DNA from 3 places in the Comamonas resistens genome. Region 2 is predicted to be linked to each of the others. Evidence: riboswitches for the same ligand, from Rfam matches in the RefSeq annotation. Region 2 holds a riboswitch; each other region holds the start of a gene.

Region 1 (9,919 bases), 480 kb from region 2:
GACCTGCATCAGCAAGTCGACGCCGCTGAAGCCGGGCATGTTGTAGTCGGTCACCAGCAGGTCGTAGCGTTTGGGGTCGGCCTGCAGCGCCGCCACGGCCTCGCGGGGGTCGGTAAAGCCGCTGACCTGGTAGCCACGACGGCGCAGCAGACGCTGGAACAGAAAGACCAGGGCCTGATCGTCGTCCACATAGATGACGTGGCGTTCGGCAGCTGCGGGGCTCGGCGTGACTGGCGAGCTGGCCGCGGGTGCCGCAGAGGGCGTGCTCTGCTCGGCAGGGTGGCCGGCAGAGACGGGAAAGTACAGCATGAAGCAGCTGCCATGGCCGGGCTCGCTGTGCACATCGACGGCGCCACCATGGGTGCGCATGACACCATGGACCACGGACAGGCCCAGGCCCGTGCCCTGACCCACGGGCTTGGTGGTGAAAAAGGGCTCGAAGATACGGCGCTGAGTGGTGGCGTCCATGCCGGGGCCCGAGTCCTGCACCATGAAGACCATGTATTCGGCAACGGGCAGGCCCATGCGCTCGCAGTGATAGCTGTCGGGCGTCAGGCAAAATACCTTGAGTTGAATCTGGCCGCGTTCATCGCCCAGCGCCTGCATGGCGTTGTTGCAGAGGTTGAACAGCGCCTGCTCTACTTGAGTGGGGTCTGCCAGCAGGGTTGGCAGCTTGCCGACAGGTTCGTGCACCTGCAACTCGATGGCAGGCGGCAGCGACACGCGCAGCAGCCTCGCGGTATCCAGCATGATCTCGCGTACCTGCACCGGCCGGCGCTCGGGCTGGTCGTTGCGGCTGAAAGTCAGGATCTGACGCACCAGATCGCGCGCGCGGCGGCCGGCTTTTTCAATCTCACGCAGGCTTTCCTGTGCCGCGGGGTTGTCCAGGCAGTCGGCCTTGGCCAGCTCCACATTGCCGAGAATTGCTCCCACGATATTGTTGAAGTCGTGGGCAATGCCGCCGGCCATGGTGCCCACGGCCTGCATCTTGTGTGATTCGCGCAACTGGTTTTCCAGCGCGCCGCGCTGGGCTTCGGCGCGCTTGCGACTGGTCAGGTCGCGGGCGAACACCGTGGTGGTATCGCCGTTGGTGTGACGCTCGAACGAGATGCTGACCTCGACCGGAATCTCAAGCCCGTTGGAGGTGATGCCTGTCATCTCGCCCAGCACCGCCTGGGTGGTCAGCGGTGCAAAAGCCAGGGCGCGCGAGGCGTCGGGAAGAAACTGCTCAAGCGGCTTGCCCAGCGCGTCGTTGGGCGAACATAGAAACAAGGCCGCAGCCGTGGGATTGAAGACGGTGATGCGCTGGCGACTGTCCAGGCAGATGATGGCGTCGAGCGCCGAGTTGATGACCGATTCCAGGCGTCTCTCGCTGGCATAGAGCTGCTGGTTGCGCTCCTGCAGCGCCTGGCGCTCGGCCAGCAAAGGGCCTTGATTGACGACAGCGCACAGATATTGCAGCGTGGGCGGGCCATTTTGCTGGGGCACGGCCACGCCGGCCACATGCAGGTCGCCGCACAGCTGCTCGTTGTCGGTGATCTGAAAGACCACCTCGTGCACTTCTGCGCGCCCCGTGCCGCGGGCGCGCTCAAAGGCCTGCTCGACACGCAGCGCATCCTGTCCATGGACAAAGGGCTTGAAGTTGATCAGCAGCCGGTCTTTTTCCGTGGGTTGAAAAGCGCGGTGGGCCATGGCGTTGGCCTGTACCACCAGATCGTATTCGTCGACCACCAGCAGCGGCAGCGGAATGCTGGCAAACAGGGTCTCGAAGCGCTCCGAGGCACTTTCGGCCACAGCCTGGCTGTAATTGAGCACCTCGTTTTGCAGCTCCAGCTCGTGCTGGTAGTTGCGCAGCTCCGCGACCAGGGCGTGCAGCGGGTCGTCATCCTCGGGGATGATGGGGCGGATTTCTGTGACTGTGCCTGCTGCTGCGCCAAGGGGGGAGAGCAGTGCGTGCAAGGGCAGCTCTGCAGGCTCGGCGGAGGCCGTATCGGTCAAACCGATGGGCAAGTCGGGTGTTGAGGGCAAGGGCGAAGACATGGGGCTGCGGACCCGCAGGCTTGGATGGGCTTGGCAGTGTAAGCTGCCAGTGAGGCGCATCACAAGCACTTGCGCTTGCCGCTGTCTGGTATTGGCGCGGCTGACCAGGCCGTGGAGCGGATTGGCGTAGGCTTCAGTTCAGCTCTAATTTTCGTAGCTGGATGCGCAATATGGTATTGAGGTGGCAGCTGTTTTCGTCAATGAAATGGTTCATGAGCAGAGCTGCCGGACTGGTGGGGCGGACAACTCGGATGGCGCCGGGGTGAGACGGCGGCGCGAGCGGCTTGCCCGCGCCGGCGGTCGTTGGCAGGTTTACTTGGCGGAATCCGCAAAGCTCTCCATGGGCACGCAGCTGCAGAACAGATTGCGGTCGCCATAGACGTTGTCCACGCGGCCCACGGGGCTCCAGTACTTGGCGCGACGCAGAGCGGGCACGGGGTAGGCTGCGGCTTCGCGGCTGTAGCTGTGATTCCAGTCGGCGCTCAGCAAGGTTTGCGCCGTATGCGGTGCGTTCTTGAGCAGGTTGTCGTTCTGGGGCTGTCTGCCGGCTTCGATCTCCGCGATCTCGGCGCGGATGGCGATCATGGCGTCGATAAAGCGGTCCAGTTCGTACAGGCTTTCGCTCTCCGTCGGCTCCACCATCAAGGTATTGGGCACGGGAAAGGACAGCGTGGGCGCATGGAAGCCGTAGTCGATCAGGCGCTTGGCCACGTCTTCGGCCATCACGCCGCAGGTCTCCTTGAAGTGGCGCAGATCCACAATGCACTCGTGTGCCACATGACCATATTCGCCCGCGTACAGCGTGGGGAAGTGCTCCTTGAGCCGCGCGCTGATGTAGTTGGCGTTGAGGATGGCGGTCTCGGTCGCCAGCTTCAGGCCGGGTTCGCCCATCATGCGTATATACATCCAGCTGATAGGCAGCACGGCCGCATTGCCCAGTGGCGCTGCGCTGACAGCTCCTACTTTGCGAGTGTCTCCTGCCGTTGCATGGCCGGGCAGGAAAGGCACCAGGTCTTCCACCACGCAGACGGGGCCTACGCCGGGGCCGCCACCGCCATGGGGGATGCAGAAGGTCTTGTGCAGATTCAGGTGGCTGACGTCGCCGCCGAACTCGCCGGGCGCGGCCAGGCCGACCAGGGCGTTCATATTGGCGCCGTCCACATAGACGCGGCCGCCATGGCTGTGAACCAGCTGGCACAGCTCCTTCACCTGGGTCTCGAACACGCCGTGCGTGCTGGGATAGGTGATCATGATGCAGGCCAGATTGGCGCTGTGCTGCTCGCACTTGGCCTTGAGGTCGTCCATGTCCACATTGCCGTTGTCGTCGCACCTGGTGACGACAACCTGCAGACCCACCATCTGCGCGCTGGCGGGGTTGGTGCCGTGGGCGCTGCTGGGAATCAGGCAGATATTGCGATGTGCTTCGCCGCGTGATTCATGGAAGGCCTTGATGGCCAGCAGGCCTGCGTATTCGCCCTGCGAGCCCGCATTGGGCTGCAGGCTGATTCCCGCGTAACCGGTGGCCTGACACAGCCAGTCGCGCAGTTGCCGGTCCAGTTCGGCATAACCCTGCAACTGACTGGCGGGTGCAAACGGGTGCATGTTGGCAAACTCGGGCCAGGTGATGGGAATCATCTCGCTGGTGGCGTTGAGCTTCATGGTGCAAGAGCCCAGAGGGATCATGCTGCGGTCCAGCGCCAGATCCTTGTCGCTGAGGCTGCGGATATAGCGCAGCATGGCGGTTTCGGAATGGTGGGTGTTGAAGACCGGGTGACTTAAATAAGCCGAGTTGCGCTGCAAGGCTTCGGGGATCAGCGAGGCCGGGCCTTCGTCCATGGCTTCGATGGTGGGGATCTGCTGGCCGTCCTTGGCGAAGATGCTCCAGATCAGCTCCACATCGGCGCGGGTGGTTGTTTCGTCCAGGCTGATGCAAAGGTACTCGTTCCAGGCTTTTCGCAGGTTGGCGCCCTTGGCAACTGCACGGGCAGCTATGGAGTCTGTAGCGTCCCTGGTGTGCAGGCTGATGGTGTCGAACGCCGTGTCATGGTGGTGGGCCGTATAGCCCAGTTGTGCCAGACCTCGGCTCAGGATGGCCGTGAAGCGTGCCACACGCTGGGCAATGCGCTTGAGACCTTGCGGGCCGTGGTAGACGGCATACATGCTGGCGATCACGGCAGGCAGCACCTGGGCCGTGCAGATATTGGAAGTGGCTTTCTCGCGGCGTATGTGTTGCTCGCGTGTTTGCAGCGCCAGGCGGTAGGCGGGCTTGCCATGCACATCGACGCTGACGCCGACCAGGCGGCCGGGCAGGCTGCGCTTGTACTCGTCGCGGCAAGCCATGAAGGCCGCGTGCGGGCCGCCCGCGCCCATGGGCATGCCAAAGCGCTGGGTATTGCCCACCACAATGTCGGCATCCCATTCGCCGGGTGGTGTCAGCAGGGTCAGGGCCAGCAGGTCGGTGGCGACGATGGCGGCGGCCTGCTTGGCGTGGATGGCCTGCACATCGGCCTTCCAGTCCACAATCCAGCCGCTCGAAGCCGGGTACTGGATGACGGCGGCAAAGAAGTCGCCTGCCAAAGCAGCTTCCCATTCCTGTTTGCTGTTGGCTACCAGCACCTCGATACCGATGGGCTGGGCTCGGGTCTGGATGACTTCGATCGTTTGCGGGTGCAGATCACCGGCCAGCACAATGCGGTTGCTTTTGGACTTGACCGAGCGCCTGGCCAGTGTCATGCCCTCGGCGGCGGCCGTGGCCTCGTCCAGCATGGAGGCGTTGGCGATAGGCATGCCGGTCAGGTCGGTCACCATGGTCTGGAAGTTGACCAGTGCCTCCATGCGGCCTTGCGAAATTTCGGCCTGATAAGGGGTGTAGGCCGTGTACCAGGCGGGGTTTTCGAGGATGTTGCGCAGGATGACACCCGGTGTGTGCGTGCCGTAGTAGCCCTGGCCGATAAAACTTTTCAGAACCTGGTTCTTGCCGGCGATGGTCTTGAGCTCGGCCAGTGCAGCGGCTTCGGTCACCGGAGCGGGAAGATCCATGGGCTTGGCGCGAGCGATGGAGTCGGGCATCACATCGCGAATCAAGGCATCCAATGTGGGCTTGCCGATGGCGGCCAGCATTTTCTGTTGCTCATCGGCATCTGGGCCGATATGGCGGGGAATGAATTCGCTCGCGTTTTCCAGAGACTCCAGCGAAGCGACAGGGGCGGGGGGCGACATCAGCATGGGAGGGACCTATTCTCAAATACTGTGACTGACAGTTTGCATGCCGGGCATGCGTGAATGCCATATGCCTCAAGACATACAGCCGGTGCTTCAAGCAGCGCTGGCTTGTTCCAGCGCGGTGTTCATCAGAGCCAGGCGTTCGCTTTCCTGGTCGGCATATTCCCAATCGGGATATTTGCTGCGTGCCACGGTGTTCAGCCATTGCTGGCAGGCCAGGGCAAGCAGGGCCTGCTTTTGCAGATCGGCATCGATGCTGCCGGTGATCTTGAGCTGACCAAAGGCAGTGGCCACATGGGCGCGGCAGACCGAGCGCAGATAGCTCTGGTTCATGTCATCGCGAGCCAGCCACTGGGCCCTGGCCGCATCGTCACGGGTCAGCATATCCTTGGGCACAGGCAGATCCCAGTCGCTCAGTTGCTGGCGCAGAAAGCGCGAAGCCTTGACGGGCTTGCCGTGCGCCTGCTCCTGATACCACTCTTCAAGAGCGGCCAGGGTGTCGCTGCCGTCATCATTGCCGAAGGGGCTGAAATCATCGCCGCAGTCGTAATAGAAGTCCTGACCTGCAATGCGCACAAAGGCCGGATGGCTGGTTTCGCGAGCAAGGCCGACTTCAGAGTCGTCGAAGTACAAAGTGGTGTTCATGGCAGCATGCAAAAACGGCCTTTGCAATGCAAAGGCCGTTGATATGCTTAGTTGTCCTTGGCGAAATCGTTGTAGGCGGTCTCTTCCATCAGGCCTTCGAGCTCGCCCACATTGCTCATCTTGACCTTGAAGAACCAGCCCGCAGCCAGCGGGTCGCTGTTGGCGAGCGAAGGGTCATCGCGCAGGGCTTCGTTGACTTCGACGATCTCGCCGGTCACGGGCATATAGACGTCGGCTGCCGCCTTGACGGACTCGACCACGCCAGCCACATCGCCGGCCTTGAAGGTGGCGCCCACGGCAGGCAGGTCCACAAACACAACATCGCCCAGCGCGTCTTGCGCATGAACGGTGATGCCGACGATGGCGGCATTGGTGTCAGCGGCGTTGATCCACTCGTGTTCTTTGGAAAACTTGATGCTCATGGAGGCTCCAGATGGGGGATTCAGGGGGAATCAGAGATTTGAGAAAGGTCCAGTGCGCACTTTAGCGGCGTTCTGAGCACTGTTCGGCAAACTGGTCTGTCTCTTGTGCGTGGGCAGGCTTAGCCGCGGAAGTAGTTGGTGGGCACGAACGGTGTGGCCACAACTTTCATGGGCACGGGCTTGCCGCGCACCATGGCAAAGATTTCGGTGCCCGCGGTCGCGTAGTCAGGCTCTACATAGGCCAATGCCACGGGCTGGTTCAGCGTGGGGCTGAGCAGGCCGCTGGTGATGTGGCCTATGTGCTGACCGTCCATGTTTTCCAGCACCGCAGGTTCGCGCACGGGAATACGCTCGAGTGCAATCAGACCCACGCGCTTGCGCTTGAGTTGTTCGGGATTCTGCAACTGCTCCAGCACGATGCTTGCGCCGGGAAAGCCGCCTTCGCGCTCTCCGTCGCTGCGGCGCACTTTCTGGATGGCCCAGTTCAGAGCGCCTTCCACCGGGGTGGTCGTGGTATCTATGTCATTGCCATAGAGACACAATCCTGCCTCCAGGCGCAGCGAATTGCGCGCGCCCAGGCCCACAGGCGCCACTTCGGGCTGAGCCAGCAGGGCTTCGGCAAAGGCTTGGGCAGCATCACCTGGCAGCGAAATTTCAAAACCGTCCTCGCCCGTATAGCCACTGCGCGTGATGTAGAAGTCCTGGGCCTGCCAGCTGAAATGATTGCCGGTCATGAAGACCAGGGTGTTGACGCCCGGAATCAGGCGCTCGAGCACGCTTGCCGCTTTGGGGCCCTGCAGTGCCAGCAGGGCGCGATCGGGCAGGGGAATGACTTCGCAGCGCTGACCGATATGCGCCTGGATATGGGCGATGTCGGCCTGCTTGCAGGCACCGTTGACGATAAGGAACAAGTCATCGCCACGGTTGACGAACATCAGGTCGTCCAGAATGCCGCCTTGCTCATTGAGCAGCAGGCCGTAGCGCTGCTTGTGCAGGCCCAGGCCTATGACATCCACGGGCATCAGCGACTCCAGCGCGGCGGCGGCATCGGGGCCGCGCAACAGCAACTGGCCCATGTGCGAAACATCGAACAGGCCGGCGGCCTTGCGGGTATGCAAATGTTCGGCCATCAGCCCCTGCGGATACTGCACCGGCATGGAGTAACCGGCGAACGGTACCATGCGGGCGCCCAGTTTCTGATGCAGGGCAAACAGCGGTGTGGAACGCAGATCGGAATCGGAAGAAGTGGCAGCAGTCACAGGCAAGCGCTCCGGTGGTCAAACCAAGATGAGTGGCCATGCACGGCTGAACCCCAAAGGTCATGCCGTGAATGGCGGGCTTGCCCTGCTGTCCGCTTTACCTGAGAGATTCACCACGCGATGAACACGAGTGGTTTGCTCCTTCGGTGGATGCCAGCGCTGGTGTCTGGCATCTCTCTCCAGCAAGGAACGCTGGGCCTTATTGGCTTGCAGCGCTTGTCAGTCCTTTTGCCTGAGCGTTTTGACAGCCGCTATGAGCTGTCTGCGCCTTCGGCGGTGCCGGACGGCTTGAAGCCGCTGGCACTCTCTCCTGACCAGTGGAATTCTAGCTGCCGAATACCAGGCCGCACCACTGCAATTTGCCGGATATGGGGTTTTCGATGAAGGAAAAACAAGAGTAGCCAGCATCTATGTTTCTCGGGACGAGGATACAAAGGTCCTAAGGTGCGCTATCCGGGCCTGCAGGGATGGGCTGGGGTGGGAATATCAGCTCATAGGGCTGCTCGACGCAGCTGGTGACGGCATGGCCCTGGCGCATGCCGGGCTTGAACTTCCAGCTCCTGAGCGACTGTGTGATGGCTTTCACGATACGCGGATCGGTATCGGCAGGCAGATAGGCCACACGGCCCAATTCGCCCTGAGGTGTCACTTCAAGCCTAAACACCACCATGGTGCGCAAGCCGTCGGGAAACCAGTTGGCGCGAATGACCGGCGATTTGCGGTAACGGGCCTGTGGGCCCGGGTCCATCTGGCTTGAGGGCGTGCAATCGGCAGTGACCCAGGCCGGCCAGTCCGGGCGTTTGTCGCTCGAAGCCAATGATGCAGGTGTCGGTGTCGACTTGGGCTCGATTGCCGGTATGGGCTGCGATGGGTCCGTCTGTTGCGAAACGGCGGTATTGCCGCCAGGCGGCGTGCTGCAGCCAGCCAGCAGCAGGGTGCCCAGTGCGATGCCGAAGACGGCGAGATGGCGTGAAGTGCGCGAAATTTCCATGGCGACATTCTCGGTCAGGTCCTGGGCATTTCCGATATTGCTCGTGGTATGGATCGATCTGATGCGGAGGGGCTGGCCGCATTCATGTTCAGGTGCGTTATTTCAAGGCGTGTCCAAACGAGTCAAACGCCATGTCCGGCAGAGGAAAATCAGAAATTTTCTGATGGATAGGATTATGACGTCCGTCAATTTTTATCCAAGGAGACAAAATGCCTGAAAAAGCCACGAATGAATTCTGGAAATATCTGAAGCCTATTCCCAATTGCTTTCAGCCTGATGCGCAACCGGAGGTTTATATACAGAATGCGCCTACTGAAGATGAACGCTATTACGTTCCTTTCACCGAAACTGTTTTCTCTCGGCCCCTCTGGATTTCTCCATCGCAAAATAAGTGGTGCGATATCCTGATGGCCAAGGAAGCTGGCTTGGTGAATCGCCATTACCATCCGCACGAAGTATTCGCCTATACCATTTCCGGGAAGTGGGGCTATCTGGAGCATGACTGGACGGCCCACGCCGGAGACTTTGTCTACGAGACGCCTGGCGAAGGCCACACGCTGGTGGCCTATGAGCACGAGCAGCCCATGCGAGCATTCTTTATCGTCAAGGGGCCGTTGATCTGGCTGGATGAGGATGGCAAACCCGATGGATATTTTGACGTCCACAGCTATATCGACCTATGCCGAAAGCATTATGAGAAGGTCGGTATAGGTGCAGATTATGTGGATACGCTTTTCCGTTAATTATTAAAAATATCAACAATCCATCAAAAAAATGCGGGCATTTCATGTGAGGTGAAGTAGCACGTCAAAGAAGGTATGGAGCGAGACATGAATAATCAAGATGAAAACCGGAAGAGCGGGTGGATGAGCTATGAGAACAAGCTGCTGCTCATTCTATTCTTCACTTTCGGCATTGTATTTTTCGACCGGCTGGCGCTGTCATTTCTATTTCCCTTTGTTTCCAATGAGCTGGATCTGAATAATGCCCAGCTGGGCATGCTGTCGTCCATTCTGGCGCTGGCATGGGCGGCCTCCGGTGCATTCTTCGGGGCTTACACCGATCGCAAGGGCAACCGTAAAACGGTGCTGATTCTTTCGGTGCTGATGTTCTCCCTGTGCTCGGCCCTGTCGGGCCTGGTGGGCGGCTTTGTCGGTCTGCTGCTGTTGCGTGCGCTGATGGGGTTGGCCGAAGGGCCGGTGCTGCCACTGTCGCAGACATTGATGGTCGAAGCCTCGACGCCCAGCCGACGCGGTCTCAACATGGGTCTGCTGCAGGGCTCTTCGGCGGGCCTGCTGGGCGCCGTGATTGCGCCGCCGGTCATCGTCTCGCTGGCCGTG
Region 2 (9,919 bases):
ACTGCGTCAAACGATTCCACAAATTGCCCATCACAAACTCCTGTCTTTTCTGTTCAAAACTGGCGCAGCACATGTGCGTGACAGCGAGCAAGCGCCGCCGCGCAGCGAGGCTGTCGTCCCCCTCCCGAAGAGAGAGGGGGAAGCGGCAAAGCCGCTCAGGGGGAGGCTACTGATACCCCGGATGCCAGCGCAGCCACCAGCGCTCCAGCCCACGGGCAAACAGATCGGCCAGCTTGCCCAGGATCGCGTAGAGCAAGATGCCCACCAGCACCACATCGGTCTGCAGAAACTCGCGGGCATTCATGGTCAGATAGCCGATGCCGGACTGGGCCGAGATGGTCTCGGCCACGATCAGGATCACCCACATCAGGCCCAGCGAAAAACGCAGACCCACGAGAATGGAAGACAGTGCGCCGGGCAGCACGATGTCGCGGTACAGCTGCCAACGCGTGAGGCCGTAGCTTTTGCCCATCTCGATCAGTCCCGGGTCCACATTGCGGATGCCGTGAAAGGTGTTCAGGTAGATGGGAAAGAACACCGAGATGCTGATCAGAAACAGCTTGGCCGACTCGTCGATGCCGAACCACAGGATGACCAGTGGAATCAGCGCCAGCGCGGGAATGTTGCGCACCATCTGGATGGTGGAGTCCAGCAGCGTCTCGGCCCAGCGCAGCGATCCCGTGAGCAGGCCCAGCAGCAGCCCGGCGCTGCCGCCAATGGCCAGGCCTGCCAGGGCGCGCCCGGCACTGACCTTGACATGGGTCCACAGCTCGCCAGACTCGGCCAGCGCCCAGGCCGCACGCAGTACATCCAGCGGCGCGGGCAGTACCCGCGTGGACAGCCAGCCATGGGCCGACGCCGCCTGCCAGACGGCAATCAGCGCCAGCGGCACCAACCAGGGCAGCAGCCGCAGGCTGACCTGCCGCGCGAACAGCTCCAGGCGCGGCGTGGCCGCAACGACCTGATCCGAGGGTTTCAGGGCCAGAGTTTGAATTTCGCTCATATTCAATCCTTCAGCTTTGCGAGACTCGGACCGTTTCGCGCGACGCAGCGGCGCTCGGCACGGCGCCCCCCGGCGTATCGACGCCCGGTGCATAAAGATTGGCCACGGTTTCACCAAACGGGCCGCCGGGGTTGCCGCCGCCCAGCTTCTGCCGCACGTTGACGGGCAGCAGCGGGAAGACCAGCTCGGCAAAGCGATAGGCTTCTTCGAGGTGCGGATAGCCCGAAAGCACAAAAGTGTCTATGCCCAGATCGGCGTACTCCGTGATGCGATCGGCCACGGTCTGGGCACTGCCCACCAGGGCCGTGCCCGCGCCGCCACGCACCAGGCCTACACCGGCCCAGAGATTGGGGCTGATCTCCAGGTCCTCGCGGGTACGCCCAATCGCCGACGGGCCGCCCCTAGGCGATTGAGCCCCCTCGGGGGGCAGCGAGGACGCGTCAGTGCCGAGCGTGGGGGCTTTGTTTCTCGCCCTCGCATGCAGCTGCGCCATGCGGCGCTGGCCTTCGGAGTCCATGCGCGCGAACGCGGCCTGGGCCTGCACCACGGTCTCGTCCTTGAGGCGGCTGATCAATCGCTCGGCATCAGCCCACGCTTCCTCGTCGGTCTCGCGCACGATCACATGCAGGCGAATACCGAACTTGACGCTGCGGCCATGACGCGCAGCCTTCTCGCGCACATCGGCAATCTTCTTGGCGACTTCTGCCGGTGGCTCACCCCAGGTCAGATAGGCATCGACCTGCTCCGCCGCCAGATCATGGGCCGCTGCCGACGAGCCACCGAAATACACGGGCGGATAAGGCTTTTGCAGCGGCGGGAACAGCAGCTTGGCGCCCTTGACACTCAGATGCTGGCCTTCGAAATCCAGCGACTTGCCTTCGTGGCTGCGCGCCAGAATTTCACGCCAGATCCTGATGAACTCGGCCGACTGCTCATAGCGCGTGGCATGGTCGAGGAAAACGCCATCGCCTTCGAGTTCGGCCTGATCGCCGCCCGTGACCAGATTGATCAGCAGGCGTCCCTCGGAGAGACGGTCAAAGCTGGCCGCCATGCGCGCCGCCAGGCTGGGCTGGTGCAGGCCGGGGCGCACGGCCACCAGAAACTTGAGGCGTTTGGTTACGGGCAGCAGGCTGGAAGCCACCACCCAGGGGTCTTCGCAGGAACGGCCCGTGGGAATCAGCACCCCTTCGTAGCCCAGGCTGTCGGCAGCAATGGCGACCTGCTTGATGTAGTCATGGCTGAGCTGGCGCGCGCCTTCGCCGGTGCCCAGATAGCGCGAATCGCCGTGGGTGGGAATGAACCAGAAAACTTGCATGAAATCTCTCCTCAAACCTTGGGGGTTGCCGCCTGGGCAAGTGCAGGGCCGGACTGGCCATAACTCGCGTATTCCGCAGGCGTTGGCTGCCAGACGATGTCGGCGACCTTGACCTGGCGCGGAATCACGCCCAGACGAAAAAACGCATCGGCCACGCGCTGCTGGTCGGCAACGATGGAGTTGCCCAGCAGCGTGGTTGGCGAGCTGGGCCGACGACCGATGAAGCGGCTCACCACATTGGCGTCGAGCCCGCTGAACGCGGCCACCAGTTGCACGGCCTCCTTGCGCGAGGTCTGCACCAGTTGGTCGGCGCGTGTGAGTTCCTCGAACAAGGCCTTGATGACCTGCGGATGCCTGTCCACCAGAGGGCGCGAGGCCAGATAAAAGGAGTTGTTGCCCGTCAGGCCCTCACCGTTGCTGAGCACACGCGGGTGAATGCTCAATTCCGTGGCCGCGTAATACGGGTCCCAGATGGCCCAGGCATCGACGCTTTTGCGCTCGAAGGCCGCGCGTGCATCGGCCGGAGCCAGATACACGGGCTGAATATCGGTCCAGGCGATGCCGGCCTTGTCCAGAGCGCGCACCAGCAGATAGTGGGCGCTGGAGCCTTTTTGCAGTGCAATGCGCTTGCCTTTGAGGTCGGCCAGGTTTTGCAGCGTGGAGTCCGCAGGCACCAAGATGGCCGAGCTTTCGGGCTTGGGCGGCTCGGCCCCCACATAGCGCAGCTCCTTGCCGGCCGCCTGTGCAAACACGGGCGGCGTGTCCCCGGTCAGGCCGAAGTCCAGGCTGCCTGCCGACAGCGCCTCCAGCAGCTGCGGGCCGGCAGGAAACTCCAGCCAGGTGACCTTGGTGCCGGGAAAACGCTTTTCCAGCACGCCATGCTGCTTGAGCACCACCAGATTGACGGCAGACTTCTGATAGCCCACACGCAGCTGGGCCGGCGCCCCGGCCACAGGATTGGTCTGGGCCCGGGCATAGTGAGAGGCCAGGGTCCAGCTGAATGCCGTCGTGCCCAGCAGCTGCAGCGCCTGGCGGCGGCCGCGATTGAAACGGGGGCGGGAGAGAGAAGAACTCATGATCACAACTCTTTCAGGGTTCAGCGCGCGGCCACCAGGTCCACGGGCGCCGCATGCAGCAGGTTGAGCTTCTTGGGAATCAGCTTGAGATCGAAGAAGGTGTCGGCGATCTTTTGCTGCTCGGCCAGAATGTCGGCGTTGACGGCGCTGGTGCCGTAGCGTGCGCGGCTCAGGTACAGCTGGGTCACGGCGGGATCCAGGCCCAGAATCTGGGACAGCTCGGCGGCTGCCGCGCTCTGGTTCTTGGCGGCCCAGCTATCGATGGCGGCAATCTCCTCGATGGCAATGCGCAGCACATCGGCATTGCGGCTGGCAAAGTCACGCGAGGTGAAGTAGTAGGCACGGTTGTTGACCACGCCTGTGGCATCGGCCAGCAAGCGCGCATCCAGCGACTTCTGGGCCGAAGCCAGGAAGGGATCCCAGATCACCCAGGCATCGACCGAGCCTTTTTCAAATGCGGCGCGTGCATCGGCCGGAGCCAGGAACACGGACTGCACATCGCCGTATTGCAGGCCGTGCTTTTCCAGCAGCTTGACCAGGAAGTAATGGACGTTGGAGCCCTTGTTATAGGCAACGCGCTTGCCCTTGAGGTCAGCCACCGAGCGTATGGGCGAGCCCTTGGGCACGATCACGGCCTCCAGGCCAGGGCGCGCCACGGTGGCACCCGCATAGACCAGGGGCGCACCAGCAGCCTGGGCAAAGATGGGCGGCGCCTCGCCCACATCGCCGAAGTCTATGGAGCCGACATTGAGCGCCTCCAGTTGCACGGGGCCGGCATTGAATTCGACCCAGCGTACGGCCACTCCCAGCGGGGCCAGGCGCTTTTCCAGCGTGCCGCGTTTTTTGAGGATGGACAGCCAGCCTTTTTGGTGACCCACACGCAGGACGCGCTGGCCTGATTGCACGGCATTGCCGGGCTGGGCATGCAGGCGGCCGGCGGCCAGTGCCAGCGCCGACACGGCAGCCCCGGCCAGCCAGTGACGGCGCGTGGTGCTCAGCACTTGCGAAGATGCGGTGGAAGAAATGTGCTTGCTATCGGTCATGAAAATCAATCCAGGGAATTCGCAGTCCACACATTGCTGGCACTTCTCATAACTGATCCAGACCTGATTTCAGGCGTAGAGCGGCCATCACAGTGCGGAGACTGCTATCAAAACAAAGACTTTGGAAAATCGGGTTCGCCCAATCCATGGGCCAGCGGGCAAAGACCTGGGCGGCCCTGCCGCCCTGCAGGTTCTTGTCTAGACGCTACATCGCACATCGGCAAACGCGATGTCTTCGAACTCGTGCGTGGCAGACCATTGCGCGGCACGGCGCAGGTCGGTCGCCAGCAGCTGGACGGCGTCGTCCACCCGTTGGGCAATATCGGGTGCCAGGCCATAGCCGCCCTCTGGCAGCAGCGGCAGGCTTTGATCGGTGGCATAGATGCCGGGCAAAATATGGCTGGCACCCAGCGACTGCAGCACGGGACGCAGCGCATAGTCCAGCGCCAGCATGTGGTGAGGGCTGCCGCCTGTGGCCAGGGGCAGCACGCGCTTGCCCTTGAAGGCCGTCTGGGGCAGGACATCCAGAAAAACCTTGAGCAGGCCGCTATAGGCAGCCTTGTAAACGGGCGTGGCCACCACCACCGCATCGGCGCGGGCCACGCGCTCGCTCACGGCGCGAATTTCAGGGTGGTCAAACCGGGCTTGCAACAGGGCTTCAGAGTCCAGTTGCCTGAGCTGCAGCAAGGGCTCGGTGCTCAGGCCCTGCGCCTGCAGGCGGGCTGCCACGGCGCTCAGCAAGGCTGTGGAGCGCGAGGGCTGTGTGGGACTACCGGCAATCAGCAAAATCGACATGGCTTGGCTTGATGTTTGTAGCTGCGTTAAGAGCTGTTAGCAGGCAATACCTCAGGGGGCTTGCACCGTGCTGGAGGATGCCTCCTGGGCCCTGCCTCCGGCCTGGGTTTGCGGTGGCTCAGGCCACAGCTTGCCGCTGGCAATCAATGCCTCGGCCTCATCCCACGAAGCCTCCCACGCCAGCAGCGGCTGGCGCGCATTCATCGCTCCCGCGCTCAAGAAAGACTGCCCCAGACGGCTCCAGAAATTGCTCATAACCCGCTCCTTTTTTGCTGTGACCTGGTGTGCGGCGGGCCAGCCCGCCGCGCTGTGCTTACTTCTTGGTGTAGATCTGGTCGAAGCTGCCGCCGTCGGCAAAGTGCGCCTTGTCCGCCGCAGCCCAGCCGCCGAACGCCTGGTCGATGGTGAACAGTTCCAGCTTGGGGAATTGCTTGGCAAACTCGCCGGCCACCTTGGCATCCGTGGGGCGGTAGAAGTTCTGGCCGGCGATGCGCTGACCTTCTTCGGAGTACAGATACTTCAGATAGGCCTCGGCCACGGCACGCGTGCCCTTTTTGTCGACCACCTTGTCCACCACGGCCACCGAAGGCTCGGCCAGGATGGACAGCGATGGCACGACGATCTGGAATTTCTCCGGACCAAACTCCTTGAGCGCCAGATAGGCCTCGTTCTCCCAGGCCAGCAGCACATCGCCCAGATTGCGCTGCACAAAAGTCACGGTGGAGCCGCGCGCACCGGTATCCAGCACGGGCACGTTCTTGTAGAGCTTGGTGATGAAGTCCCTGGCGCCGGCCTCGCCGCCATATTTGCGCTTGGCAAATTCCCAGGCCGCCAGATAGTTCCAGCGCGCGCCGCCCGAGGTCTTGGGGTTGGGCGTGATCACCTGTGTGCCCGGCTTGACCAGATCATCCCAGTCCTTGATGGCCTTGGGGTTGCCAGTGCGCACCAGGAACACGATGGTCGAGTTATAGGGCGCGCTGTTGTGGGGCAGGCGCTTTTGCCAGTCGGGCTTGACGCTGCCGTTCTTGACCAGCGCGTCGATATCGCCTGCCAGCGCCAGCGTGGCTACATCGGCCTCGATGCCATCAATGATGGAGCGCGCCTGCTTGCCCGAGCCGCCATGCGACTGCTTGATGCTCACGTCCTGTTTTTGCGTGGCTTTCCAGTGCTTGGCAAACGCCTGGTTGAAGTTCACATACAGCTCGCGGGTCGGGTCATAGGAGACATTGAGCAGTTGCACGGGTGCCGCGCCTTGTGCATGGGCGGGCAATGTTGGCAAAACAGATAGGGACAAGCCAGCGATCAGACCGGCGGCCAGGGGAAACTTGATAAAGTTGCGGCGATTTTTCATGTGACTGCGTGTTCTTGGAGTGAATGGGAAACGGGCTTCTCCCCCGTTGCTATGCATTCTTCAACCACAGTCTTAAAACTCAAACTACTAAGATTTCAGTTTGTTATTACCCAAACATCTGAGATCAAACAAGAGGACACTCGACATGGCACGTACCGTTCATTGCATCAAGCTGGGCCAGGATGCTGAAGGCCTGGACTTCCCCCCCGCTCCCGGCGAGCTGGGCAAGCGCATTTACGAAAGCGTGAGCAAGCAGGCCTGGGCCGACTGGCTCAAGCACCAGACCATGCTGATCAATGAAAACCGCCTGAACCTGGCCGACGCCCGCGCCCGCCAGTACCTGGCGCGCCAGATGGAAAACCATTTCTTTGGCTCTGGTGCCGATGCTGCGCAAGGCTATGTGCCGCCCAGCGAGCAGTAAGTCCTGCACGTTCTGCGAAGAAGCCCTGGGGTTTTGGCCTCAGGGCTTTTTTTGTTCAGGGATGACGGCCTGGCCAGCCGCGCCAAGCCCTGGCCCTGCGCAAAAACCAGTCAATCCAACTCAGTACAAACCCGAGTCCATCCTAGAAACTGGCTAGAATCCCGGCCATCCTGCGGGAGAGCGGAACCCTTCAACGGTTCCCGCCGAAGGCGCAAACTCCCATAATCGCTCAGGCAAAAAGTACCGCAGGTGGATCTGAACCGATCCGGATATCGCCAACTGGAGAGCAGCCCGCCGCTGAAAGCAAAATGCAGCAGGGCTCACCGAAGGGGCAAGCACGCAGCAGGACCGCGTGCGCAACTCTCAGGTACAAAGGACAGCGGGAGAGGCAAACCAGGCATTCCGCTGATGTGAGTGGCTGGTCTATTTTCAAGTGCCTTCATGCTTCCCTCCGTATCCCTGCTGGACTCGTTCCAGGCTTCCAATTTCACCGTCATGCTGGTCATCTATCTGGTGGCCATCACGGCGGAAGCCATGTCGGGCGCCCTGGCTGCGGGCCGACGCAATATGGACATCTTTGGCGTGGTCGTCATCGCTTTTGTCACCGCTCTGGGCGGCGGCACCATCCGCGACATGGTGCTGGGCCACTACCCCATAGGCTGGACTCAGCACCCCGAATATGTGTATCTGGTCATCAGCTTCGGCCTGCTGACCACGGTGATTGCGCGCCACATGGTCAAGCTCAAGCAGGTGTTTCTGTTGCTGGACGCCATGGGCCTGATCGCTTTTTCGCTGATCGGCAGCAATACGGCGCTGGAACTGGGCTACCCCACCGTCGTCGTCATCATGGCCGGCATGATTACCGGCATCAGCGGCGGCATCTTGCGCGATGTGCTGTGCAACCAGGTTCCCGTGGTCTTCCGCCGCGAGCTGTATGCCAGCGTCTCGCTGACGGTCTGCCTGCTGTTCCTGGGCCTGCGCTATCTGGATATCAGCCCGAACATCAGCACCATCATCTGCTTTGCCGGTGGGCTGGCCTTCCGTCTGGCTGCCATTCGCTTCAAGTGGCGCTTGCCGGTCTTTTCTTACCAGCAGCGCTGGGAGTGATTGCCCCCAGGCTTTGAGCGCTCTTCGCCCTATTCATACGTTTTCCATGTCCGAAACTGTTCATCGCCTGCTTGAAGGAATGCCTTCCAACGCCCAGCAGTGGCGGGTTCTGGAAACCGACTTCGGCTGCGGCCTGAGCTTTTTACAGACCTGGGCAGCATGGCAGGAACTGCCGCAGCGCCCACGCATTCTGCATTTTGTGGCTTTGCTGGATGTGCCTCCCACCCAAGCACAGTTGCAACAAAGCATGGCAGGCAATAGCGCGCCCCAGGCCCTGAGCCAGCAGCTGAGCGCCCAATGGTGGGGCCTGTTGCCCGGCGTGCACCGGCTGTCATTTGCTCAGGGTCAGGTGCTGCTGACACTCTATATCGGCGATACGCAGAACCTGCTGCGCAGACAGCCGCCACTGGCCGCTGACAGCATCAGCCTGAGCAATGCCGATGACGGCTGCTGGACGAATGACGCACTCAAGAATCTGGCCCGCCACTGCCGTCGTGGCACATTGCTGACAGCCCCCGCAAGCCTTCTCGCGCCGGCTCTGAGCAAGCTGGGTTTCAAGCAGCAAGCCATGTCCGGCACAGGCCTTATGGCGCATTACGACCCTGCGTGGGAGCCCCGTCATCGCTCTGACGGTCTGCCTCTGCCTGTTCAAACCCCGGGCCGCTGCCTGGTGCTGGGTGCAGGCCTTGCGGGTGCTGCAGCCGCCTCCAGCCTGGCAAGGCGCGGCTGGCAGGTGACGGTACTGGACGCGGCAGAGCAGCCCGCAGCCGGCGCATCGGGTCTGCCTGCTGGCCTGTTCTGCCCCCATGTCTCGCCAGATGACAGCCTGATCTCGCGCCTGTCGCGCAACGGCGTGCGCACCACGCTCCAGAATTTGCAGCAACTCAGCAGCCAGCAAAAGCTGCAACCGGGCCTGGACTGGGCGCAGGACGGCGTGCTCGAACATGATTTGAACCAGCCTGCACATCTGCCGCTGCAATGGCTAGCTAGCAGCGATACCCAATCGATCTGGGGCCTGCACTGGAGCCTGCCCGCCACGGCCGAACAGTTGCAGGCTGCACATCTGCCCATGGGCAGCCATGCCTTGTGGCATGCACAGGCGGGCTGGGTACGGCCAGCCCAGTTGGTCAAGGCCTTGTTGAACCAAGCTGGTATTCAATGGCAAGGCCAGACCCAGGTGGCCCGGCTCCGGCGCTCATCAGGCCAGGCTCGGCTCTGGCAGGCGCTGGATGAGCAAGGCCTGGCGCTGGCCGAAGCCGAGATGCTGGTGCTGGCGCTGGGCCCGGCCACTGCACCGCTGCTGGCGGCCAGCGGCCTGGAGGCCGGGCAGTGGGAACTGCAAGCGATACGCGGCCAGGTCAGCGTGGCAGAACATGATGCGCAGACGCAGGCCGCCATGCCGCCCTTTCCTGTCAACGGTCATGGCAATCTGGTGCCCGATTTTCCCGACAGCCGGGGCGCACGCCAGTGGGTCATGGGCTCGACCTTCGAGCGGGATGTGACCGAGCTGCCGCCCTCTGCCGCAGACCAGCAATCCGCGCACGCCAGCAACGGCGAGAAGCTGGCCGATCTGCTGCCCGCATGCCGCAGAGCACTGGATGGCTTTTTCGAGCAGCCCGATCTGCCGCCGACCTGGGCACGCCTGCGCTGTGCAGCCTATGACCGCATCCCCGTCACCGGTCCTGTCGGAGCCGATGCCGGCGCAGATACCAGCGGGCTTTGGGTGCTGACGGGCCTGGGCTCACGCGGGCTGACCTTGTCGCTGCTCTGCGCCGAAGTGATGGCCGCACAGCTGCATGGCGAGCCGC
Region 3 (9,919 bases), 2.1 Mb from region 2:
GTTGATCAGGCTGCTGATTTCCTTGGCGGCCTCGGCACTGCGCTGGGCCAGGGCCCGCACCTCACCGGCCACCACGGCAAAACCACGCCCCTGCTCGCCCGCGCGGGCCGCTTCCACCGCTGCATTGAGCGCCAGCAGATTGGTCTGGAAGGCAATGCTTTCGATCACGCCGATGATCTCGCTCATGCGGGTCGAGGAACCACGAATATGCTCCATGGCCACGCCCACTTCGCTGATGGCCGTGCCGCTGCGGCTGGCCACGCCTCGGCTCTCGTCACTGGCGCCCGCCATGAACTGGGCCGTATCGGCCGTCTGGGACACCGTGCCCGAGATTTCCTCCATGGACGCGGCCGTCTGCTGCAGGCTGGCCGCCTGAGCCTCCGTGCGCCCCGCCAGCTCGAAGCTGCTCTGGGCAATATCGTGCGCGGTATCGGCAAAGCCACGCACCTCGGTACGCACATCGCCGACCACGGCCCGCAGATTGATCTGGATCTGCTGCAGCCGCAGCATCAGCGCCCCCATATCGCCGTTGTAATCATGGCTGCATTCGGTACTGAGGTTGCAGCTGGCCACATCGGCCGCAAAACGGCTGGCTTCCTCCAGCCCGGCCACGCAGCGGCGGTAGAAGCGCCACAGCACAAAGCTGCCGCCCAGCACCAAAGTGGCGGCACGCCAGCCCCAGGCCATGGACCCCTGCCAGCCCAGCATATCGGGCAGCATGGCAATCAGCGCCACCAGGGCCAGCAACCAGGCCATGCGCGCGACCAGACCCACGTCCTTGCGGCTCTCCCACAGTCCCATCAGGCCCAGGCGCCGCACTTCGCCGGCACGCAGGCGAAAGCTCGCCTGGCCTTTCTGCTCTTCGGCGCGCATGCGCGCGTAAAGAGCTTCGGCCTCGGCCACTTCCTTGGCCGACGGCTTGGTGCGCACCGACAGATAGCCGCTGGGCTTGCCACCCTCCATGATGGGCGTGACATTGGCACGCACCCAGTAATGATCGCCATTCTTGCGACGGTTCTTGACCAGCGCCGTCCAGGGGTAACCATGGGCAATGGTGCGCCACATGTCCTTGAAGGCAGCGGCCGGCATGTCAGGGTGGCGGATCAGGTTGTGGGGCTGACCGATCAGCTCCTCATACACATATCCGCTGACGCGCACGAAGGCGGGGTTGCAATGGGTGATCTCGCCTTTGGTGTTGGTGCTGGAGACCAGCAGTTCGTCGCCCGGGAAGTCGTAGTTTTTTTGGGTTACTGGCAGATTCAGGCGCATGCCCTCACTCCTCAATGAGCCTGTTTTTTATCGTTCGAGACGGCAGACTGGCGGGCTCAGCAGGCACTGATTACCAAGATACACAATCTCACACTTGGATCATCGCACAGCCAGCATGTCCACGTGCAGTGTTCAGAACAGAGAGGCGGTATAGGGATCCGAGTTCTTGACGGAAGTCAAACCTGCGGGTCTGAGCAAGGCTTCGCGTGCTACCGGATCATGCTCCGAGGCCAGCCAGTCGGCCGTCCGTATCAGGCTGGCGACCTTGACTCCCAGCAGCCGGATGCGCCGCTCCAGCGGCACGCGCTTGAGGCATTGGCCCGCCGCCTGCCGGATGGCTGCAGCATCGAGTATGGGCAGCGACAAAGTCTGATCCCGCGTGGCAATCTTGAAATCGTCGTAGCGCAGCTTGATGCCCACCGTGCGCCCCATATAGCCCTTGCGCTGCAGGTCTTCGGCCAGGCGCTCGCACAGATCGGTGAAGATGCCCCCCAGTTCCGCCTTGTCGCGCACCGCATGCAGATCGCGCTCGAACGTGGTCTCCCGGCTCATGGAAACCGGCTCGCTCTCCGTCACCACGGGGCGCTCGTCGCGCCCCCAGGCCGCTTCATGCAACCAGTGGCCATAGCTCTTGCCAAACCAGTGCAGCAGCTGCGGCAGGCTTTGCTGCGCCAGCTGGCCTATGGTTTCTATGCCCAGACTTTTGAGCTTGGCATCGGCCTTGGGGCCTATGCCATTGACCTTGCGGCAGGCCAGCGGCCAGATCTGGCTTTGCAGATCCTCGGGCTGGACGATGGAGATGCCATTGGGCTTGTTGAACTCGCTGGCCATCTTGGCCAGCAGCTTGTTGGGGGCCACGCCCACCGAACAGGTCAGGCCTGTGGCCTCGAAAATGGATTTCTGGATCAGCCGCGCCAGCACACGCCCGCCTTCGCGCTGGCCGCCCGGCACATCGGTGAAGTCGATATAGACCTCATCCACACCGCGGTTCTCCATGAGCGGCGCGATCGAGACAATGATTTCCTTGAATGCGCGTGAAAAGCGCCGGTACTCGGCAAAATCCACGGGCAGCAAAATGGCCTGCGGGCACAGCTTGGCGGCCTTCATCATGCCCATGGCCGAACCCACGCCAAACTGCCGCGCCGGATAGGTGGCCGTGGTGATGACACCGCGCCCCGTGTAATCGCGCAGCAGCGGAAAATCCTGAACGGGGATTTCCGACAGCGGCAGATGCGCATGCCGTGCCAGCAGCGCATCGTCAAAGCTGCGCCGCCCGCCACCAATCACCACGGGCAAGCCCTTGAGCTGCGGATAGCGCAGCAGCTCCACCGAGGCATAGAACGCATCCATATCGAGATGCGCTATGCGCCTGGGCTTGGTTTCAGGGCTGACGGGAAGATCGCTCACAGTGCCGATTCTGCCTGCGCTGGCAAGCGTCGGCAGCAAGGCTGATGCCATCGGCCCCGGGAGCTTTATCTGGCGGCGGCTTCACGGCGCAGCTCATCCACCTCTTCAAAGCGCATATCGGCATAGCGGACCCAGGTCTTGCGCTTGACCAGCCAGTAGCCCAGCCAGCACAGCAGGAACAAGGGAATGCCCAGATAGGTGGAGATCACACCACCCCAGTCGATGCGCTCTTCGAGGAAGGCCTGATAGTTCTGACCCAGCGTCACCACCAGGCACAGCACAAAGGCAAAGATCGGGCCGAAGGGAAAGGCGCCGGCCTTGTAGGGCAGCAGGCCCACATCATGACCATGCATGACATAACCGCGGCGGAAGCGATAGTGGCTGACGGCAATGCCCAGCCAGACGATGAACTCCGTCATGCCGGCCAGATTCAGCAGCCAGATATAGACGGCCTGCGGGCTGTAGAGCGAGGAAAACAGGCACAGGCTGGCCACCAGCGTGCTGCCGACCAGGGCCACCAGGGGCACGCCGTTCTTCGTCAGCCTGGCAAACATGCGCGGTGCATTGCCCTCGGTCGCCATGTTGTAGAGCATGCGCGTGGCCGCATACATGCCCGAGTTACCGGCGGACAGCACCGAGGTCAGAATCACCGCATTCATCACCGTCGCCGCCGACAGCAGGCCCGCATGCTGGAACACCAGCGTGAAGGGGCTGACGGCAATGTCGGCCACGTCGGTGCGCAGCAGCTGCGGATCGGTATAGGGAATCAGAAAGCCGATGACGATGATGGCCAGCACATAGAACAGCAGAATGCGCCAGAACACCTTGCGAATGGCACGCGGCACGTTCTCGCGCGGGTTTTCGGATTCGCCCGCTGCCACGCCCACCAGCTCCGTGCCCTGGAAGGAATAGGCCACGATCATGGCCACGCCCACAAAGGTGGCGAAATTGCCGACGAAAGGCGCGTCGCCCGTGGTCCAGTTTTCAAAGCCGGGCACATGGCCGTTGCTGACGATGCCGAACAGAATCAGCACACCCGTGATCAGGAATGCCACCACGGCCAGCACCTTGATCAGCGCGAACCAGTATTCGGCCTCGGCAAAGCCGCGCGCCGAGAAGGCATTGAGCCCCACCATGAGCAGCAGGAACAAGAGGCTCCAGATGATGCCCGGCACATCGGGGAACCAGTAGGCCATGACCAGTTGCGAGGCCACCAGGTCCACCGCCACCACCACGGCCCAGCTGAACCAGAAGTTCCAGCCCAGCGCAAAGCCGAAGCCGCGATCCACATAGCGCGAGGCATAGGTCGAAAAAGAACCGGCGACAGGCATGAACGCCGCGAGTTCGCCCAGGCTGGTCATGATGTAGTACACCATGATGCCGATGAGCAGATAGGTCAGTACCGCGCCACCAGGACCGATCTGGGCGATGGCCGAGCCGGAGGCCACAAACAGGCCCGTGCCGATGGCCCCGCCAATGGCAATCATGCTCAGGTGACGCTGCTTGAGCACCCGGTGCAGCCGGGGTTGCTCGCTGTCACTGCTGCAAGAGGCCTGCACCGTCTGCGTGGGCTGCTGGCCGGAGTTGGGTTGGGACATAAGTCTTGTTGTCTTGGTTTGCGCCTGTTCAAGCCAAAGCACCAAACCATCCCGCAGGCGCTGCTGCATGCAACGCAAAAAAGCGACCATTGCGATCGCAGACAACAAGGACAAAGGAACAAAGCCATGAGGCAGAACGCGATGGCGGCAGATAAGCCGGCTGCACTCTGTATCGGTAGCCACCCCAGTCGGGTGCTTCAAAGGTCGGGCGCAGATATCACCAGACCCCTTGACAGGCAAAACCCGTATTCTGCCCAAAACCCCGTCCCGCCACTTTGGCCCCGGTCAATGCAATGACGGGCTCTGGGGCTGCTCCAGCTCGCTTGACAGAGTGATTTGCTATGAAAGTACAAGCATCTATCGCTTTGTCTGCATCACTTTTCTGGTTTTTTATTCATGTAACCCTGGGGCACAAAGCGTCATCAGCTATCCAAAGCAGAGCGCTATTCGAAGACATTGCCACCACGTCAGCATTTGTAAGTCTAGAAAACCCGTATATCCAATGACTGGCGTTCTTTCTACATTTGCTCGCAGGCTTTCAGCCCGGTGATATCGAGAGAGACTGCCACTCGTCAAAAAGCAGGCAGCGCCGAAGGAGCAACCGCCCCGGAAACTCTCAGGCAAAAGGATCGGCATCACCGTTTCACACACTCTGAAGAATGTCCGGACGTCATCGTCCGCCGGGCATACCGAAGGAGCAAGCGAGCAGCGCCCCAGGGCATCTGCCTCGTGAATCTCTCAGGTCCAGAACAGAGGGGGCGTCCGCTGCGCATATCGCGCACGGGCTCCACCTTTGACGTATCTGGAATCTGAATCATGAAGACAATCGCCGTCATCGGTGGTGGCATCACGGGCGTGACCACCGCCTATGCCCTCGCACGCCGCGGATTTTCCGTCACCCTGTTCGAGAAGCAGCGCTATGCCGCCATGGAGACCTCGTTCGCCAATGGCGGACAACTCTCGGCATCGAACGCCGAGGTCTGGACCCACTGGTCCACCATCCTCAAGGGCCTGAAGTGGATGCTCAAGAGCGATGCTCCGCTGCTGCTCAACCCCAAGCCCAGCTGGCACAAGATTTCCTGGTTCTGCCAGTTTCTGGCAGCCATTCCTCACTACGAGAAAAACACGGTCGAAACCGCGCGCCTAGCCATTGCGGCGCGCGAACATCTGTTCACCTGGGCCGAACGCGAAGGCATTGATTTCGACCTCAAAAAGCAGGGCATCTTGCATATCTATCGCGACCAGGCGGGCTTTGAACATGCGGGCAGGGTTTCGCAGTTGCTGGCCAAAGGCGGACTGGAGCGCCGTGCCGTCACTCCCGATGAAATGCATGCCATCGAGCCCACGCTGTCGGGCAAGTTCTATGGCGGCTACTTCACCGAAAGCGATTCCACCGGCGACATCCACAAGTTCACCAGCGGCCTGGCTGCTGCCTGCGAACGACTGGGCGTGCAATGCCGCTACGACCAGGAGATCGTGGCGGTGGACAGCAACGGCAAGCAGGCCAGCGTGACCGTGCGCCAAGGCGCGGAAACCGCGACCTCGACCTTCGACGCCATGGTGGTCTGCGCCGGCACGGCCAGCCGCGCGCTGGCCAGCCAGCTCGGCGACAGTGTCAACATCTATCCGGTCAAAGGCTACTCCATCACCGTCAATCTGCCCGATGCAGCCAGCCGCGCCGCAGCTCCCGTGGTCAGCCTGCTCGATGACGAAACCAAGCTGGTCACCAGCCGTCTCGGTGACGATCGCTTCCGCGTGGCCGGCACGGCCGAGTTCAACGGCTACAACAAGGACATCCGCGCCGACCGCATTCGCCCGCTCATCGAATGGGTGCAGCAATGCTTTCCGGGCGTCAGCACACGCAGCGTCGTGCCCTGGGCCGGTCTGCGCCCCATGATGCCGGACATGCTGCCGCGCGTGGGACGCGGCAACAAGCCCTGCGTGTTCTACAACACCGGCCACGGCCATCTGGGCTGGACCTTGTCGGCCATCACTGCCGACATGGTGGGCGATGTCGTGCTGCAGTCCATGGGCAGCACCAGCAGACAGCCCCGACCGGCCACGCTGACCACCGCTCGCGCCTGAGCACCACCTGAAAACCTCACCAACAAGCCAGACACGGCAGCCGCAGCGCCCCGTGAGGGGCGACTGTTGCCGTGTGAATGGCAAAACGGAGACATACAACATGAGCCGAAATCATCCAATCGCAGCCGGGGAGTCGCTGCAGCAGACAGGGGAGCTGGAGCGCGGCCTCAAGGACCGGCATATCCAGCTGATCGCCCTGGGTGGCGCCATTGGCGTGGGCCTGTTCCTGGGCTCGGCCAAGGCCATTCACAAAGCCGGGCCGCTGCTGCTGGTCAGCTACGCCATTGCCGGGCTGGCCATCTTCTTCATCATGCGGGCGCTGGGCGAGCTGCTGGTGCACCGCCCGGTGGCTGGCTCTTTTGCCACCTATGCCGAAACCTACGTCAGCCCCTGGGCTGGATTCGTCACCGGCTGGACCTACTGGTTCACCTGGGTGGTGACGGGCATGGCCGAGCTCACGGCCATAGGCATCTACACCCACTACTGGTTTCCGGCCATTCCGCAATGGGTTCCGGCGCTCGCCACCCTGGCCCTGCTGCTGGGCGTGAATCTGATTGCGGTCAAGGTCTTTGGCGAGCTGGAATTCTGGTTCGCGCTGATCAAGGTCGTGACCATTGTGGCCACGCTGGTGCTGGGCGTGGCCATCATCACCACGGGCTGGGGCCCGCTGGGCCAGACCGCCAGCTTCTCCAATCTCTGGTCGCACGGCGGCTTTGCGCCCATGGGCATGGTCGGCGTGGTCTTCACCTTGCAGATAGCCTGCTTTGCCTATACCGGCGTGGAGCTGATAGGTGTGACTGCCGGTGAGGCCGAGTCGCCCGAGAAGGTGCTGCCCAAAGCCACCAACAGCATCGTCTACCGCATCCTGATCTTCTACGTCGGCGCCCTGGTGGTCATCATGTCGCTGGTACCCTGGAACGAGCTGAGTCCCGACATGAGCCCCTTCGTCCATGTCTTCGACAAGCTGGGCATTCCTGCCGCTGCCGGCATCATCAACTTCGTGGTCATCACCGCCGCAGCCTCTTCGTGCAACAGCGGCATCTTCAGCACGGGCCGCATGCTCTACACGCTGGCGCAATTCAAGCAGGCGCCCGCCCGCCTGGGCAAGGTCAATTCACGCCATGTGCCGGCCGCCGGCATTGTGATCTCTGCGGCCTTCATGCTGGTCGGCGTGGTGCTCAACTATCTGGTGCCCGAGGAGGCCTTCATCTATGTGACCAGCATTGCCACCATAGGCGCCGTGTGGACCTGGGGCATCATCGTCTTTGCCCATCTGCGCTACCGCCGCGCCGTGAGACTGGGACGCGCCGCAGCCGTGGCCTACCGCATGCCGGGGGCACCGTTCACCAACTGGTTTGTGCTGGCCTTTCTGGCCGCGGTGCTGGTCTGCCTGTCGCTGGACGCCAGCACCCGCGTGGCGCTCTATATCGCTCCCGTATGGTTTGCGCTGCTGACGATTGGCTACCGGCTCTACGCGGTCAAGCCCGCACCGCATCAAAGCCTGACCCAAGCGCAGCAAGTCGCCTGAGATGCATGACAGCCGCAAGTCAACGTCGCGCCTGCGCTGTTTGATACCGCGGCTGATACTGCAATGGCAAGCTATTGATTCAAGAGCTACTTACGCTCCATTCCTTTTGGTTTCAGATATTTTTCAATCTAAAAACGAGAGAGATGAAGCGCAGGCAGCTCTCAAAATCAGAGCTGCAGACAGATCAGCACCAGCCCCAGCATCATCAGCGCCATGCCCAGCTTCTCGGTGAGAGACAGCTTTTCGCTGAACACGCGGCGCGAGACGATGTAGCTGAACACCACTTCGACCATGCCCAGCGTGCGCACCGGCGCCGCGCCCTGCATGGCATAGGCCGTGAACCAGGCCAGCGATGCGGCAGCGCCCATGCTGCCGGCCAGCAGGGAAATGCGCCAGGACTGGATCAATGGGTGCAGGCCCTGCTCATGGGTCCTGGCAATCCAGGCGCCCAGACCCACCGACTGCATGGCCTGTGCAATCAACACCCCCCAGGCGCCGGACAGCCAGGGCGAGTTCACGCCCAGCTTGGCAATTTCCACCGCGCCACCGCGAAAGCCTATGGTGGCCAGCGCAAAGCAGGCGCCGCAGATCAGGCCATACACCGAGGACTTGCTGGTCCAGGCCGACAGGCTGAAGACCTGACCGCGCGGCGGCAGCGACAGCATCAGCACACCCACCGTGGCCAGCACCATGGCCAGCAGCGCCAGCCGGGTCGGCAGCTCGTGCAGGAACATGGCCGCAAACAAGGCCACTTGCAATACCTCGGTCTTGGAGAGCGTGACCGCCACGGCAAAGTTGCGCTCCTTCATGGCCATCAGCAAGGCTGCCGTGGCCGCTACCTGAAAGAAGGCACCCAGCGCAATCCAGCCCACATAGGCCAAGGAGAACTGCGGCAGCGCCTGGCTGCCATCGCCCAGGGCATAGAGCGCCAGCAGATAGACGGCGGCGAATGGCAAGCCGTAGAGAAAGCGCACCAGCGTGGCCGGCAGCGTGCCGATCTGCGCCGTCAGCGAGCGCTGCGCCGTGTTGCGCACCGTTTGCGCCGCCGCCGCAAACAGCACCACGAACACCCATAAATATTCCATTCCCATACCAGACATCTGCCGCCCCAATCCTTGTAGGCCGTCAGCATAGCGGCCACGACGGTGCGGCGCTGACGCCATCCGCGCAGCCCGGCCCCATCAGTCAAGGCGACGTGGAATGCGAGCCAAGATCGGCCGGTTCACGATGCCGGCTTTAGCGCCAAATAACCCGAAATCCAGACCGTTTAAGCAATGTTCGCTACAATTTCCGTTGGGTGCCCGTCACACAAGGTGGCGATGGCAGGTGAATGTTCATGCGCAGGTCGGGCCGCCAGCGCGCCAGTCGTTTGCAGCGCTTTGTGCAGCATGCGGGTCTTGTCTCGCGCACCGAGTGCTCAACAGGCCAAACGACTGCCTCACCTACCGACAGATGGACCCACAGACTCTTGTGCAGGCCCCTGCGCCTTCTGCACCCCAAAACGAGCCCCGCATTCCTGCCCTGCAAATCGCCACCGAACGGCTGCAGGAAAAAATCGCGCATCTGCTGCATATCGAATCCTTTGCCGGCATGGTGCTCATGCTGGCCGCAGCTGCAGCGCTGATCTGGGCCAACTCCCCCTGGGCAGCCAGCTACTTCGCCACCTGGCATGCCCCCGTCGCCATGACGCTGGGGGCCTGGAGCTTCAGCACCGATCTGCACTTCATCGTCAACGACGTGCTGATGACCATCTTCTTCCTGGTGGTCGGCATGGAGATCCGGCGCGAGCTGCATGACGGCGCCCTGGCCAGCCTGCGCCAGGCCAGTCTGCCGCTGATCGCGGCCGTGGGCGGGGTGATTGTTCCCGCCCTTATCTACATGGTCTGGGTTGGCAATGAGAAGACCTTGCTCAACGGCTGGGCCATTCCCACCGCCACCGATATCGCCTTTGCCGTCGGTGTGCTGGCGCTGCTGGGGCGCAATATCCCGGGGTCGCTGCGCATCTTCCTGCTGGCGCTGGCCATCATCGACG

Evidence for each region. A riboswitch is a leader RNA that binds a small molecule or an ion and turns the genes downstream of it on or off. The one in region 2 is predicted to bind glycine.
Region 1: linked by a shared signal. The riboswitch ahead of gcvT (glycine cleavage system aminomethyltransferase GcvT) and the one ahead of QMY55_RS15260 (trimeric intracellular cation channel family protein) in region 2 are both predicted to bind glycine.
Region 3: linked by a shared signal. The riboswitch ahead of QMY55_RS05245 (D-amino acid dehydrogenase) and the one ahead of QMY55_RS15260 (trimeric intracellular cation channel family protein) in region 2 are both predicted to bind glycine.

The regions. Positions count from the first base shown of each region.
Region 1 is NZ_CP125947.1:2,788,872-2,798,790, reverse strand. Features, by position in the region: gene QMY55_RS13085 (PAS domain-containing hybrid sensor histidine kinase/response regulator) at 1-2,040, opposite strand, end outside; gene gcvP (aminomethyl-transferring glycine dehydrogenase) at 2,353-5,265, opposite strand; gene QMY55_RS13075 (MolR family transcriptional regulator) at 5,356-5,907, opposite strand; gene gcvH (glycine cleavage system protein GcvH) at 5,955-6,329, opposite strand; gene gcvT (glycine cleavage system aminomethyltransferase GcvT) at 6,449-7,588, opposite strand; glycine riboswitch at 7,667-7,781, opposite strand; glycine riboswitch at 7,799-7,911, opposite strand; gene QMY55_RS13060 (hypothetical protein) at 8,028-8,579, opposite strand; gene QMY55_RS13055 (2,4'-dihydroxyacetophenone dioxygenase family protein) at 8,789-9,322, shown strand; gene QMY55_RS13050 (MFS transporter) at 9,410-9,919, shown strand, end outside.
Region 2 is NZ_CP125947.1:3,264,686-3,274,604, forward strand. Features, by position in the region: gene QMY55_RS15215 (ATP-binding cassette domain-containing protein) at 1-31, opposite strand, end outside; gene ssuC (aliphatic sulfonate ABC transporter permease SsuC) at 167-1,003, opposite strand; gene QMY55_RS15225 (FMNH2-dependent alkanesulfonate monooxygenase) at 1,014-2,318, opposite strand; gene QMY55_RS15230 (sulfonate ABC transporter substrate-binding protein) at 2,330-3,394, opposite strand; gene QMY55_RS15235 (sulfonate ABC transporter substrate-binding protein) at 3,415-4,437, opposite strand; gene ssuE (NADPH-dependent FMN reductase) at 4,636-5,232, opposite strand; gene QMY55_RS15245 (hypothetical protein) at 5,284-5,487, opposite strand; gene QMY55_RS15250 (sulfate ABC transporter substrate-binding protein) at 5,546-6,583, opposite strand; gene QMY55_RS15255 (oxidative damage protection protein) at 6,729-7,004, shown strand; glycine riboswitch at 7,168-7,260, shown strand; glycine riboswitch at 7,274-7,394, shown strand; gene QMY55_RS15260 (trimeric intracellular cation channel family protein) at 7,446-8,111, shown strand; gene mnmC (FAD-dependent 5-carboxymethylaminomethyl-2-thiouridine(34) oxidoreductase MnmC) at 8,158-9,919, shown strand, end outside.
Region 3 is NZ_CP125947.1:1,155,829-1,165,747, reverse strand. Features, by position in the region: gene QMY55_RS05260 (methyl-accepting chemotaxis protein) at 1-1,269, opposite strand, end outside; gene dinB (DNA polymerase IV) at 1,402-2,619, opposite strand; gene QMY55_RS05250 (amino acid permease) at 2,742-4,274, opposite strand; glycine riboswitch at 4,818-4,916, shown strand; glycine riboswitch at 4,917-5,037, shown strand; gene QMY55_RS05245 (D-amino acid dehydrogenase) at 5,091-6,359, shown strand; gene QMY55_RS05240 (amino acid permease) at 6,460-7,887, shown strand; gene QMY55_RS05235 (DMT family transporter) at 8,055-8,987, opposite strand; gene nhaA (Na+/H+ antiporter NhaA) at 9,340-9,919, shown strand, end outside.